2 regions of the Aeribacillus sp. FSL W8-0870 genome follow, and region 1 is predicted to be linked to the other one. Evidence: predicted binding sites of a transcription regulator. Region 1 holds the regulator's gene; the other holds the start of a gene.
What was found. The regulator LexA, encoded in region 1, represses DNA repair genes until DNA is damaged. The targets are predictions, from matches to a motif close to CGAACATATGTTCG.

Region 1 (6,565 bases):
ACTTTTTCAGCTATTGCATTTAATACTTCTCCAGAAGAAGAACGGGTTGCAACGCTTTTTCCTTCTTCATAAAAAGGTAAAGATTGATCCCAATTTTCTGGCAATTCACCATTGATTGCTGCCTTTAACTCTTTTGCAAGTTCAGGATATTCTTTCTCATACTTTTCAAACAAATTATTCCATTCAATTTCTTTCTGCTTTCCACGTTCTTTTACATTTTTCTCAAAATGCTCATAAACTTCTGCTGGAACATAGAAATCTTCTTCAAATGTCCATGCATAGGCTTCTTTTGTCAATTTTGTCTCTTCTGGGCCTAACGGCGAACCATGAACGGAAGAAGTGCCTGCTTTATTCGGCGAACCATATCCGATTGTTGTTTTTACTTCAATTAATGTCGGTCGTTGTTCATCCAATTTGGCTTCTTCAATGGCTTTCGAAATCTCTTCAATGTTGTTGCCGTCCTCAACGCGCAGCACTTGCCAGCCCATAGATTTAAAGCGCTCTTCTACATTTTCTGAGAATGATTTATTTAAATCCCCATCTAGGGAAATATCATTCGAATCATAAAGAACAATTAATCGTCCAAGCTTCAAGTGACCAGCTAAGGAAGCTGCTTCAGAGGAAATCCCTTCCATTAAGTCACCGTCACCGCAAATGACGTATGTGTAATGATCAACAATATTGTATCCTTCTTTATTGTATGTAGCTGCTAAATGACGTTCTGCCATCGCCATTCCAACGGCCATTGCTATTCCTTGGCCTAATGGTCCAGTTGTTGCGTCAACGCCAGGTGTATGTCCGTATTCAGGATGTCCAGGTGTTTTGCTTCCCCATTGACGAAACGACTTAATATCATCCATGGAAAGATCATAACCCGATAAATGAAGCAAGCTGTAAAGCAGCATCGACCCATGTCCGGCAGATAAAACAAAGCGATCTCGATTAAACCAATTAGGGTTTTCAGGGTTAATGTTCATAAATTTCGTCCACAGCGCATAAGCCATTGGTGCGGCGCCCATTGGCATTCCAGGATGTCCGGAATTCGCCTTTTCAATCGCGTCAATGGATAATGTTCGAATCGTCATGATGGATAAATCTTGAATGGAATGAGTCACCATTATCATCCTCTCATCTGTATTTTCAGTTTATAATCTTATCTTTATTGTTGCAATAAGGCAACACCCATCCGTTAATGCAGCCTTTTATTTTTAAATTTTTTCAATTTTTCCGGTGTAACATCATTACCTTTCGGATCAATCACTGTAACATTTTTTAAGGTGTTTTGAAAATCCCGACGAAACGACTCTAAATATTCCTGCCTTAATTGCTGCTGCTCAAGCTTTTCCTCTTGCGTCAATCCTTCTGACTTAGACTTTTTAGATAGTTCATTAATACGGTTAAGTTTTTCTTTTGAAATCATAAGCTGAACCCCTTGTATATTTTTGCCGCGCTCTTTTATCATACTAAATGCGACCACTAATGACAACAATTATTGCTATGATTCTCCTTTTTCTGACAAAAATTGTTGATATCTGCGATGGACAGTAGCTTTTGAAACGTCATAGCCGAATCCTCTTAATGTTGCCGCTATTTCTGAAAATGTCAGGCCGTTTTTCCGCAATCGGTCAATCTCCTCGATCGGAACTTCTTTTCGCTCTCTTTTATAGGAAGAATTTCTATTCTTTAAATTTTTTTCAGGCCTGTACCCATTTTGTATAGCTCTCAACATTCCCCGCTTTATTTTCAAATTATGAATTTTTCGTTGATATTCTTCGACAATTCCTATGATTTCAAGCACCATCGTGTCTGATTCAGACAGTTCCATCTCCCCGCGATGGGCAGCGGTGAAAATTTTCACACCTTGTTTCAAAATGGAATGGACAATGGCGATTTTGGCATTCCCTCTGCCAATTCTTGTTTCATCCTGTATTAATACCGCTTCAATTTCTTTCTCCTCAATCAATTCCAGCAGTTGAAAAACCCCTTCACGATCAACATCATACCCGCTCGCTTTTTCTTCTATCACTTCAACAACTTCCATACCGTTTTCAGCTGCGAGCTTTAACAGCTCGTCCTTCTGTCTTTTCAAAGATGTTTCCTGCTCATCTTTTTCAGTGCTGACTCTTGCATAAACGACTGCTCTCATGTTAAATGCTCCTTGCGGTTATTCTTTGTTTGCCAAATATTCAGCATTGTAGTATTTATTTTTTTCAATCGGAATGACGATTGTTTCCCCCGGTTTTACAACAAGGCTTTGGAGATTGTTTCGCTCCTGAACCCATTTAACAAACTCTGAATGAGACATATTGTCATATTCTTTATATTCATCAGCGATTTTCCACAAACTGTCCCCTTCCTTCACTTGAACCTCCAAATAATGATCGAGCTCTTCCCTTTCTCCAGTATACGAAATCGCCAAAACTGCCGCCATGATGACAAGGAAAAAAGAAACGATGTAAGACCATGATAATTTATCCATTTAGAACCGCCCCTGAAACAGAATATTTGTTCGGTTTTTTGTTTTTAAGTATAAAAGGGAACACATGTTTCTGTCAAGCAAATATTCGAACTTACGTTTGCTTTTTTGGAAAAATCATGCTATAATCGACACAAATTGATATGACTGAGGTGCTTGACATGTCAACAAAATTATCTAAGAGACAACAAGATATTTTGAACTTCATTAAGGAGGAAGTAAAAAAGAAAGGATACCCTCCCTCTGTAAGAGAAATCGGCGAAGCGGTCGGTCTTGCCTCCAGTTCAACTGTTCACGGGCATTTAGCAAAGCTTGAGAGCAAAGGACTGATTAGAAGAGACCCCACAAAGCCGAGAGCCATTGAAATTTTGGACGATGATGGCAGCCACCTTCTAACAAACAATGTGATCAACGTGCCGGTCATAGGAAAAGTGACGGCTGGTATTCCGATCACTGCCGTTGAAAACATCGAAGAATATTTTCCGCTTCCGAATCATATTGCATCAGGTGATGATCAACTTTTCATGCTTGAAGTAGTCGGAGAAAGCATGATCGAAGCAGGCATTCTGGACGGAGATTTAGTTATTGTCAGACAGCAGCAAACAGCCAATAACGGCGACATCGTTGTCGCGCTCACAGACGACAATGAAGCGACCGTAAAAAGGTTTTTCAAAGAAAAAGACTTTATACGGCTTCAGCCGGAAAACCCAACAATGGAACCGATTATTTTAAAAAATGTGACAATACTCGGAAAAGTGATCGGGCTATACCGCTCCATACACTGAATATTCGATGTCTCAAAACAGGTGAGGCATCCTTTTTCTTTTTATAAAATTTTCAAAATTCCCTCTCTTAGCGATGTTAAATTTTTAAAAATGTTTTCTAATCAATATGTATGCAGACAAGCTAGATTCAATGAAACAAATTTCAGGCGCCTTCTCCGCGCCTGCATGCAAAGCTATTATGCAACAATTCTCAACAGTCATTGTTTTTTGATTTATTTTGTTGTAGAATTTTTTATTGTAGATTTCGCTTCCTTAGCCAGTGCCGGGATGATTTACTGAATTGTTTGAATTCTTCTAACTGCTTAAATTTTAGGTATAGGAGAGGTGCTATGAATCAATTACTTATGAAACAAAGTGAATTGGAAAATGCAAAGCAATATGTCAATGAAGTATTTCAATCCGTGCAAGAAAAAAATCCGAATGAGCCTGAGTTTCTTCAAGCTGTAAAAGAAATATTTGACTCGCTTGTGCCTGTATTTGCTCAACATCCTACATATATAAAACACGGAATACTTGAAAGAATTGTTGAGCCGGAAAGATTGATCATTTTTCGCGTTCCATGGGTGGATGACGAAGGAAAAGTGCGTGTAAACCGCGGATTTAGAGTGCAATATAATAGTGCAATTGGGCCATATAAAGGAGGCTTGCGCTTTCACCCGACCGTCAACGCCAGCATTATTAAATTTTTAGGATTTGAACAAATCTTCAAAAATTCATTGACTGGGCAGCCGATCGGCGGAGGAAAAGGCGGATCTGATTTTGATCCGAAAGGTAAATCAGATGGGGAAATTATGAGATTTACACAAAGCTTTATGACAGAGCTTTACAAACATATTGGACCAGATATTGACGTTCCTGCCGGTGATATTGGAGTTGGCGCAAGAGAGATCGGATACTTGTTTGGCCAATATAAAAGAATACGCGGCGGATTTGAAGCTGGGGTGTTAACCGGAAAAGGCATTGGTTACGGCGGAAGCCTAGCGAGAACCGAAGCGACAGGGTATGGAACTGTTTATTTTGTTGAAGAAATGCTTAAAGACCATGGATTAAGCTTCAAAGGAAGCACAGTTGTTGTCTCTGGTTCTGGGAACGTTGCCATATATGCGATTGAAAAAGCAACACAATTAGGTGCAAAAGTTGTCGCATGCAGCGACTCTGATGGCTACATTTTTGATAAAAATGGAATTAATCTTGAAACGGTTAGAAGGTTAAAAGAAGTTGAAAGAAAAAGAATTAAAGAATATGTAAATGAACATCCTCATGCAGAATATTATGAAGGCTGTTCCGGAATTTGGTCCATTCCGTGCGATATTGCCCTCCCATGCGCTACTCAAAATGAAATCGATAAAAAAGCAGCTGAACTCCTTGTTTCCAACGGACTCAAAGCTGTTGGAGAAGGCGCCAACATGCCGTCTACATTAGAAGCGATCGACGTGTTTTTATCAAACAATATTCTTTTTGGACCTGCAAAAGCTGCTAACGCAGGCGGAGTTGCTGTTTCAGCATTAGAAATGGCTCAAAACAGCGCAAGATTATCTTGGAGCTTTGAAGATGTCGACGCAAAATTACGTGATATCATGAAGAACATTTACCGAAATTGCGTCAACGCTGCAAATGAATACGGCTGCTCCGGAAATCTTGTCGTCGGCGCTAACATTGCAGGATTTAAAAAAGTCGCTGATGCAATGGTAGAACAAGGAGTCATTTAAAAGATAGAAAAATGGTCATTTCCATCATTTATTCTTTATAGTGAGTAAACATATATGATAATCGCTAAAGCTTTACCTACCCTGCTTTGGCGATTCATCATGCTCACTATAATACCCCATCTTAACTTGAGTGAATAGAAATTGACATCACACCGATCCAAATTCACTCTTCTTTATTTCCACGATTGGATCAAATTTTTCCCTATCAGTGTATCCCATTCAATGAGAGAATTGAAGTTTTATGTCAGATTATCTTACATATTTTTTTACGCTGATGCCTGGATTGATTATCTCTCTTGCTTTTTAAATAAAAAAGACAGATTGCACTGATGTTTGTTTTTCTGCTTCTTCTCTTCTTTACTCTCAATATTTTGTATCATCAAGTATAAAATTTATAGAAACAAAGTAACTGCTATTAAAATTGATTTTTCCAATTAAAGCATTTTATTATTGATATGGTTGCTCCTTCTATCCAGTGCCAATAACCTTCAGCACAAATACTTGTTCATCTAAAAAACACCGAATACGGCTGCCCATCCTCCAATGAAACGGCGGTATTTTCACTGACTGACTTTGGATAAGACGATTCGTTGACGATGTACTACCGACTTTACATGCATCACGTAAAAATGCTAAACTGAACGCAGACAAAATCGACATGCGCCCTAACCGAAAATACAGATCTTTTGCAACGCAAACATATTTCTGGAAGTCATTCGGGGGGGGAACAAAATGATTTATCATTTAGCAGGAAAACTTGCAATATTGATCATTAAAATTTTTAGTTTGCTAGAAGTCAAAGGCAAGCAGCATATTCCGGCAGACCATCGTTTTATTGTTACATGCTCTCATCGCAGCTGGGTAGATGTAGTCTTGCTCGCCGCAGCACTTTTTCCAATTCATGTCCATTATATGGCCAAAAAAGAATTGTTTCAGAACACGCTCATAGGTTGGTTTTTGAAAAAGATGCATGCTTTTCCAGTTAATCGTGAAAATCCTGGACCGAGCGCACTAAAAATTCCTTTGAAACTGTTAAAAGAAAATAAAGTTGTTGGAATTTTCCCGAGCGGCACAAGAACAGACGAGGAAGTTCCTTTAAAAAGAGGCGCGGTTACAATTGCGATGAAAGCCGGCGTTCCCATATTGCCTGCAACCTATCATGGTCCAAAAAGTTTAAAAGATTTTTTTGCCGGGAAAAAAGCTGTCGTTGCATTTGGCGAACCAATCTATTTAGAGAAAAATGCAAATCAAATTGATGATGCGCTTCAACAGCTTGAACATAAGCTGAAAGCTCTTGAAAAAAGCATAAACGACTAAACATTGACGTTTCTGATCAGCTTGTCATTTTTAGACAAACTGATCAGAAAGCTAAAGGCGAAGTAAAGTTCTGATATTTTCATTTATCGATCTAGTTCGATCCACTTATTTGTCTTCAAAGGCGGTTTGTACGCACGAAGTTTATCTATTAATATAGAGGGATTGTCTGCAAAAATCATAAACTGTTTATGCGTTTCAGGCATGAAGCCTCCCTCTACCGCATTCTCAATCATCTGTTTTACCGGCGTGTAATAGTCATCGATATTTAACAACGCCAC
Region 2 (6,565 bases), 1.4 Mb from region 1:
AAATGCTAAAGAAGATTTGCCCGATCCCGATAAACCTGTTACAACGACAAGCTTGTCTCTTGGAATCGTGACATCAATGTTTTTTAAATTATGAGCGCGTGCACCTTTTACAACAATTTTATCCATTGCCATATCCAATCATCCTTCCGCTTTCATCTCCAAAATTAGATCGCGCAGTTCAGCAGCTCTTTCGAAATCTAATGCTTTTGCAGCTTCTTTCATTTCTTTTTCCATACGGGCTATCAGTTGTTCTCGATCTTTTTTCGACATTTTGTTCAGCTTCACAGCCTTTTCCGTTTTATATTCTGCTTCCTCTTCCGCTGCATATGTCGCCCTAATTACATCGCGAATATCTTTTTGAATCGTTTTTGGCGTAATGCCATGTTGACGGTTATATTCCTCTTGAATCGCACGACGCCGTTTTGTTTCGTTTATGGCGATTTCCATCGATTTTGTGATTGTATCAGCATACATAATGACATGCCCGTTTGCGTTCCGAGCCGCCCGTCCGATTGTTTGAATAAGAGAACGTTCCGAACGAAGAAATCCTTCTTTATCTGCATCCAAAATTGCAACGAGAGAGACCTCCGGAATATCAAGCCCTTCCCTGAGCAAATTGATCCCGACCAACACTTCATGTTTGCCAAGGCGCAGGTCGCGGATAATTTCAATGCGCTCGAGCGTTTTAATTTCGGAATGGAGATATGTCACCTTAATCCCGATTTCCCGCAAATAATCCGTTAAATCTTCCGCCATTTTTTTCGTTAATGTGGTCACAAGCACCCGCTCATTCCGTTTAACCCGCTTTTGAATTTCGCCGATTAAATCGTCTATTTGCCCTTCAACAGGTCGGACGTCAATGGTTGGATCTAAAAGTCCAGTCGGGCGGATAATCTGTTCAACAACAACCGGCGTATGCTCCAGCTCATACGGCCCAGGGGTGGCAGAAACATAAATGACATGTTTCATATGCTTTTCAAATTCCTCAAATTTTAACGGACGGTTGTCAAGTGCTGAAGGCAAACGGAATCCATGATCGACAAGCACTTGTTTTCTCGCCTGGTCGCCGTTGTACATCCCACGGATTTGCGGAATCGTCACATGCGACTCGTCAATGACGATCAAAAAATCATCTCCAAAATAATCTAAAAGCGTATAAGGAGTCGAACCGGGCGGTCTTAATGTAAGATGACGGGAGTAGTTTTCAATCCCGGAGCAAAAGCCCATCTCCCGCATCATTTCTAAATCATATCTTGTCCGTTGCTCGAGCCGTTGCGCTTCCAAAAGCTTTCCATTCTCCCGCAGTTCATGCAGCCGTTCCTCAAGCTCCTTTTCAATATTAGCAATGGCAATTTTCATTTTTTCTTCTCTTGTCACAAAGTGTGATGCCGGGAAAATCGCTACATGCTCCCGCTCTCCAATAATTTCGCCTGTCAGCGCATCAACTTCACGGATACGGTCGATTTCATCTCCGAAAAATTCCACGCGGATACAATGTTCATCGCGCGAAGCAGGGAAAATTTCCACTACATCCCCGCGCACGCGAAAAGTTCCCCTGCGAAAATCTACATCATTTCTTTCATACTGCACATCCACTAAACGGCGCAGCAAGTCATTGCGCTCGATTTCCATTCCTGTGCGAAGACTAACGACCAGCTCACGATATTCTTCTGGCGAACCTAAACCATATATGCAAGAAACGCTTGCGATAATAATAACATCTTTCCGTTCAAACAATGCAGAGGTGGCCGAATGTCTTAATTTATCAATTTCATCATTAATGCTCGCATCTTTTTCAATATACGTATCTGTTTGCGGAACATACGCTTCCGGCTGATAATAGTCATAATAGCTGACAAAATATTCAACTGCATTGTTCGGGAAAAATTCTTTAAACTCGCTATACAGCTGTCCGGCAAGCGTTTTATTATGGGCAATGACCAGCGTCGGTTTGTTCACTTCTTTAATCACATTGGATATCGTAAACGTTTTGCCAGTTCCAGTTGCACCTAACAATGTCTGATGTTTTTTTCCTTGCCTGATTCCCTCCACCAGCTCTTTGATAGCTTTCGGCTGATCTCCTTGAGGCTGGTAATTTGAAACTAATTCAAACCGATCCATGGAACATCCTCCAATTCAGAAACTTATATTTTATTTTAACATATAATCAGGCTGAATCACCAAAAATACGAACTGACGTTTGATTTTCATAGACAATAAAAACCTGTCAATCGTGTTGAACAGGTTTAAGTAGATGTTTTCTTATCCTTTTTCATGCTTCTGGCAGCGATAAAACCAGCTGCTAAGCTGGCTACATCCAAAATGGCGATATAAATAGTATCCATATGACCTGCAAAATAAGAGGCAATTAATAAACCAGCCGTCAACAATGTCCCAACGACATGACTATATGTAACTCTTGTGAAAAATAAGACAAGCAAAAAAGGGGCGAATGCGGCAAACACAAGCTTGATCATAAAAAAACCTCTTTTCATCAACGGTTAAACGGTTATACCTTTATTATATGGAAGCCGTTCAAAAGCTTTCAAGCAAAACCACATACCGATGCTTTTTGAACAATAATGGCAATCAATGTTCTTTCACTATGAATGCTTTATTTTTGATTATGCTCCAAAAACGCCTCATATGCTAAACCGTTTGCTCCGCAAAGTCCCGCATTATCCCCTAATCCGGGCGGAACAATATAATCTGCAATGTTTTCTAGCACCACTTCATGGCGAACATAACCGTTTAATAAAGCTTGAACATTTTGATGTATAAGGGGGAACAATTGCTTTTGTTTGGCGACTCCGCCGCCAATTATTATTTTTTTAGGCGATAAAACGAGTATAAGGTTGGCAATTCCTTGTGCAATATAGTACGCTTCCAAATCCCATACTTTCTCATTTTTTTCTAATTCTTGCCCCTTTTTTCCCCAGCGTTTTTCTATTGCTGGACCGGATGCCATTCCTTCCAAGCAATCTTTGTGATACGGACAATTGCCGGCAAACGAATCTTCAGGATGGCGCCGAACAAGCATATGCCCCATTTCCGGATGGATTAGCCCGTGTACTAGATGTCCTTCAGAGATGGCACCGACTCCGATCCCGGTACCGATCGTCATATAAATGCAGCTATTCAGACCTTTCGCAGCCCCCCATTTCATTTCCCCCAGCGCTGCTGCATTGACGTCGGTATCAAAGCCAATTGGAATAGGGAATTCTTTTTTTATCGCTCCGACAAGATTTATATTCGCCCACTGTAGCTTCGGAGTAGATGTTATGTATCCGAATGTTTCGCTTGTGCGATCTAAATCAATCAATCAATCGGACCGAATGAGCCAATTCCAAGCGCTTTAATATCTTTATCCCGAAAAAATTTGACCACTTGTTCAAGCACTTCATCAGGCGTTGTCGTCGGAAAAGAAGTCCGCTCGATGATATTTCCGTTTTCATCTCCAATTCCACAGACAAATTTTGTTCCGCCCGCTTCAATTGCACCTAAAAGCATGCACAATTCCTCCCATGATTTTGTCCATAATGTTATGTCCAATTTTTCATTAGCGGCAGGTTGTCAAATTAATAAGATTATAATAAATGTCATATGTTTATGGAAGAGAAATATTAAAAAATGCAAGAAAAAAAGGCGATCAGCCATTAGCTGAAAGCCTCATTTAGAAGTTTTTTATTTCGTTCCCATAAAATCGTTAAACTAATGAGGGTCACTAAAACAGTCGCCCCCATATCAGACAGAATGGCTATCCAAAGCGTAAGCCAGCCTGGAATCGTCAGCAGCAGTGCAGCGGCTTTTAAACCTAGAGCAATCCCGATGTTTAACTTGATGATTCTGTTCACCTTTTTGGCGGTTGAAATAGCTTCAGGCAGCTTTCCTAAATGATCTTGCATTAAAACGATATCAGCCGTTTCAATTGCGCTGTCTGTTCCTTTTCCCATTGCAATGCCTAAATCAGCAGCTGCGAGCGCAGGCGCATCATTGATACCATCTCCGATCATTGCCGTTTTTCCTGAGAGAGACAGCTCTTTTACCTTTTCCACCTTTTCTTCCGGCAGAAGGTTTGCAAAATATTCACTTAAACCAACCTTTTTCGCCACTTTTTCAGCAGTTTTTTCGTGGTCTCCTGTCAACATGACAGTCCTCTTCACACCTGTTCGGTGAAGCATGCGGATCACCTGGCTGCTTTCCTGTCGAATTTCATCCGCTATACCGACCATACCGAGAACGTTTTTGTCATCTGAAACCAAAACGATTGTTAGTCCTTCCTGTTTAAAGGCCTTTATGTCTTCCTTTACATTTTCGCTGAGCGAAAGATGTTGAATCGTTTTTTCATTGCCGACACGGTATTCCTTCCCGTCTATCTCCGCTTTTATTCCCTCACCTGATGTTGCAACAACGGAGCGAGCCTCCAAAAGGGAAACGTTTAACTCATCTATTTTTTTCATAATGGCTTTAGCGATCGGATGAGTAGAGGATTTTTCAATTGATCCGATGATGCTCCAAAAAGAAGGATCATATTCTACAAACTTCTCTACATAAGGCTCCCCTTTTGTCAGTGTTCCTGTTTTATCAAAAGCTATTATTCCAATTTTCCCTAATTGCTCTAAATAAACCCCGCCTTTTACAAGAATGCCTTTGCGTGCATTTCTCGTGATTCCTGAAACGATAGCAATGGGAGAGGATAAAACTAATGCACATGGACAGCCGACAATTAACACTGCCAATCCTTGATATAAAGATGTTCTCCAATCAACTCCTAAGAAAAGCGGCGGAATAAAAATAACGACAAGAGAGATAAGCATGATCAAAGGAGTATAATATTTCGCAAACTTATTAATAAATTGCTCAGTCGGCGTTTTTGTTTCCTGCGCTTCTTCAACTAAATGCAAAATTTTCGCTAGAGACGATTCTTCATAAGGCTTTGTTATCCGAACTTTCAAAATTCCTTCATTATTAATGCTTCCGCCAAACACTTCATCTTTTGCTTCCTTTTCAACAGGGAGAGATTCTCCAGTAATGGCCGCTTCATTAACTGAGCTTTTCCCTTCCACCACTATCCCATCCGATGGAATTTTTTCACCGGCTTTGACAAGAACAATATCCCCTGCCTTGATGTCATGAATGGAAACTTTCTTTTCCTGACCATCTATAACAATCGTAGCTTCATTCGGCGCAACTTCTAAAAGCGATTCGATAGAACGACGGGCCTTTTCCATTCCCAAGCCCTCTAAATATTCGTTCACTCCAAATAAAATGGCAACAACAGCACCTTCCTTCCACTCTCCAATGCCAAAAGCTCCAATCAAAGCAATTGTCATAAGGGTGTCAATATTAAATTTCAATCGAACGAGGTTTTTGGCCCCTTTCAAAAATGTTTTATATCCGCTGATCACCGTAGCAATTATATACATTGTAACAGCGGCGGATGGTGATAATGTTTTTTCGAACACAACAGCAGCTATAAAAGCTAAAACCGAGAGCAAAACGAGCCACAATAAATAAGAATGTGTATCTTCATGTTTATTTTCTTCCTCAATATAGGCCCCATCCGATGCTAAAATTTTTTTGACTTTAGCAATATTAATTTCTTCATTGACATACAGTTTGCTAGATTGAAAATTTAATTTTGCATTTTCCCCATATTCAAGCTTTTGGATTTCCTCTTCCAGATTCTTTGCGCAATTTGCACAAGACAATCCCTTTACCCGATACTGAATCATTCTCTAATCCTCCAATGAAATAGAGTACACATTGCAGTATACAGTATATGTGTTTATATGAATAAGTGTTCATATTTTATATGTCCATTTTATGAAAAGACAATTCAATTGTCAAATATTTTCGTAAATATAATTTTGACATGTACATATGAATAACCTTACAATATTAATGTTATCGAAATTCGATATCGATTCTCAAAATGGGGGGTAAAAATGGAAGATAAAGTGTTGCGCAAGCTTTTTCTCGGTTTTATACATATTCATATTTTACATCATGCAAGCGAACATCCTATATTCGGCTTGTGGATGCTTGAGGAACTGAAAAGTCATGGCTACAACATAAGTGCAGGGACTCTTTATCCGATTCTCCACGCAATGGAAAAGGACGGACTGTTAGAAAAAACAGAACAAAATGTAGAAGGAAAAATACGAAAATATTATACAACTACACAGAAAGGGAAAGCCGTTCTGAAAGAAGCCCGGACGAAAGCGTACGAGCTTTTTAAAGAAATACATAATGAAGGTGGGGGATAGCATGAAGGAATCAAAATGGAAAACGCTGTTCGAGATATTTGCCATTTCCACAAAGCTTGGATTGACCTCATTTGGGGGACCAATCGCCCATTTAGGATATTTTCATGAAGAATATATTCGGAGAAGAAAATGGTTGGATGAAAAGAGCTATGCAGATTTGGTTGCTTTATGCCATTTTTTACCCGGACCTGCCAGCAGCCAAGCCGGGATCGGCATCGGTCTCATGCGGGGAGGAATATTAGGCGGACTTTGCGCCTTTATCGGCTTTACGTTTCCGTCTGCAATCGCACTGATGA

Region 2: the regulator LexA is predicted to act here: its motif matches at 2,190-2,203, upstream of uvrB (excinuclease ABC subunit UvrB).

The regions. Positions count from the first base shown of each region.
Region 1 covers NZ_CP150165.1:2,209,042-2,215,606, forward strand. The annotation lists gene tkt (transketolase) at 1-1,118, opposite strand, end outside; gene NSU02_RS10690 (DUF896 domain-containing protein) at 1,190-1,420, opposite strand; gene NSU02_RS10695 (recombinase family protein) at 1,496-2,146, opposite strand; gene NSU02_RS10700 (LysM peptidoglycan-binding domain-containing protein) at 2,165-2,479, opposite strand; gene lexA (transcriptional repressor LexA) at 2,638-3,261, shown strand; gene gdhA (NADP-specific glutamate dehydrogenase) at 3,591-4,970, shown strand; gene NSU02_RS10715 (lysophospholipid acyltransferase family protein) at 5,703-6,287, shown strand; gene NSU02_RS10720 (TIGR00730 family Rossman fold protein) at 6,371-6,565, opposite strand, start outside.
Region 2 covers NZ_CP150165.1:837,210-843,774, reverse strand. The annotation lists gene uvrA (excinuclease ABC subunit UvrA) at 1-132, opposite strand, end outside; gene uvrB (excinuclease ABC subunit UvrB) at 139-2,121, opposite strand; gene NSU02_RS04055 (DUF2198 family protein) at 2,247-2,477, opposite strand; partial or broken gene NSU02_RS04050 (ROK family protein) at 2,615-3,510, opposite strand; gene NSU02_RS04045 (heavy metal translocating P-type ATPase) at 3,657-5,735, opposite strand; gene NSU02_RS04040 (PadR family transcriptional regulator) at 5,949-6,269, shown strand; gene chrA (chromate efflux transporter) at 6,271-6,565, shown strand, end outside.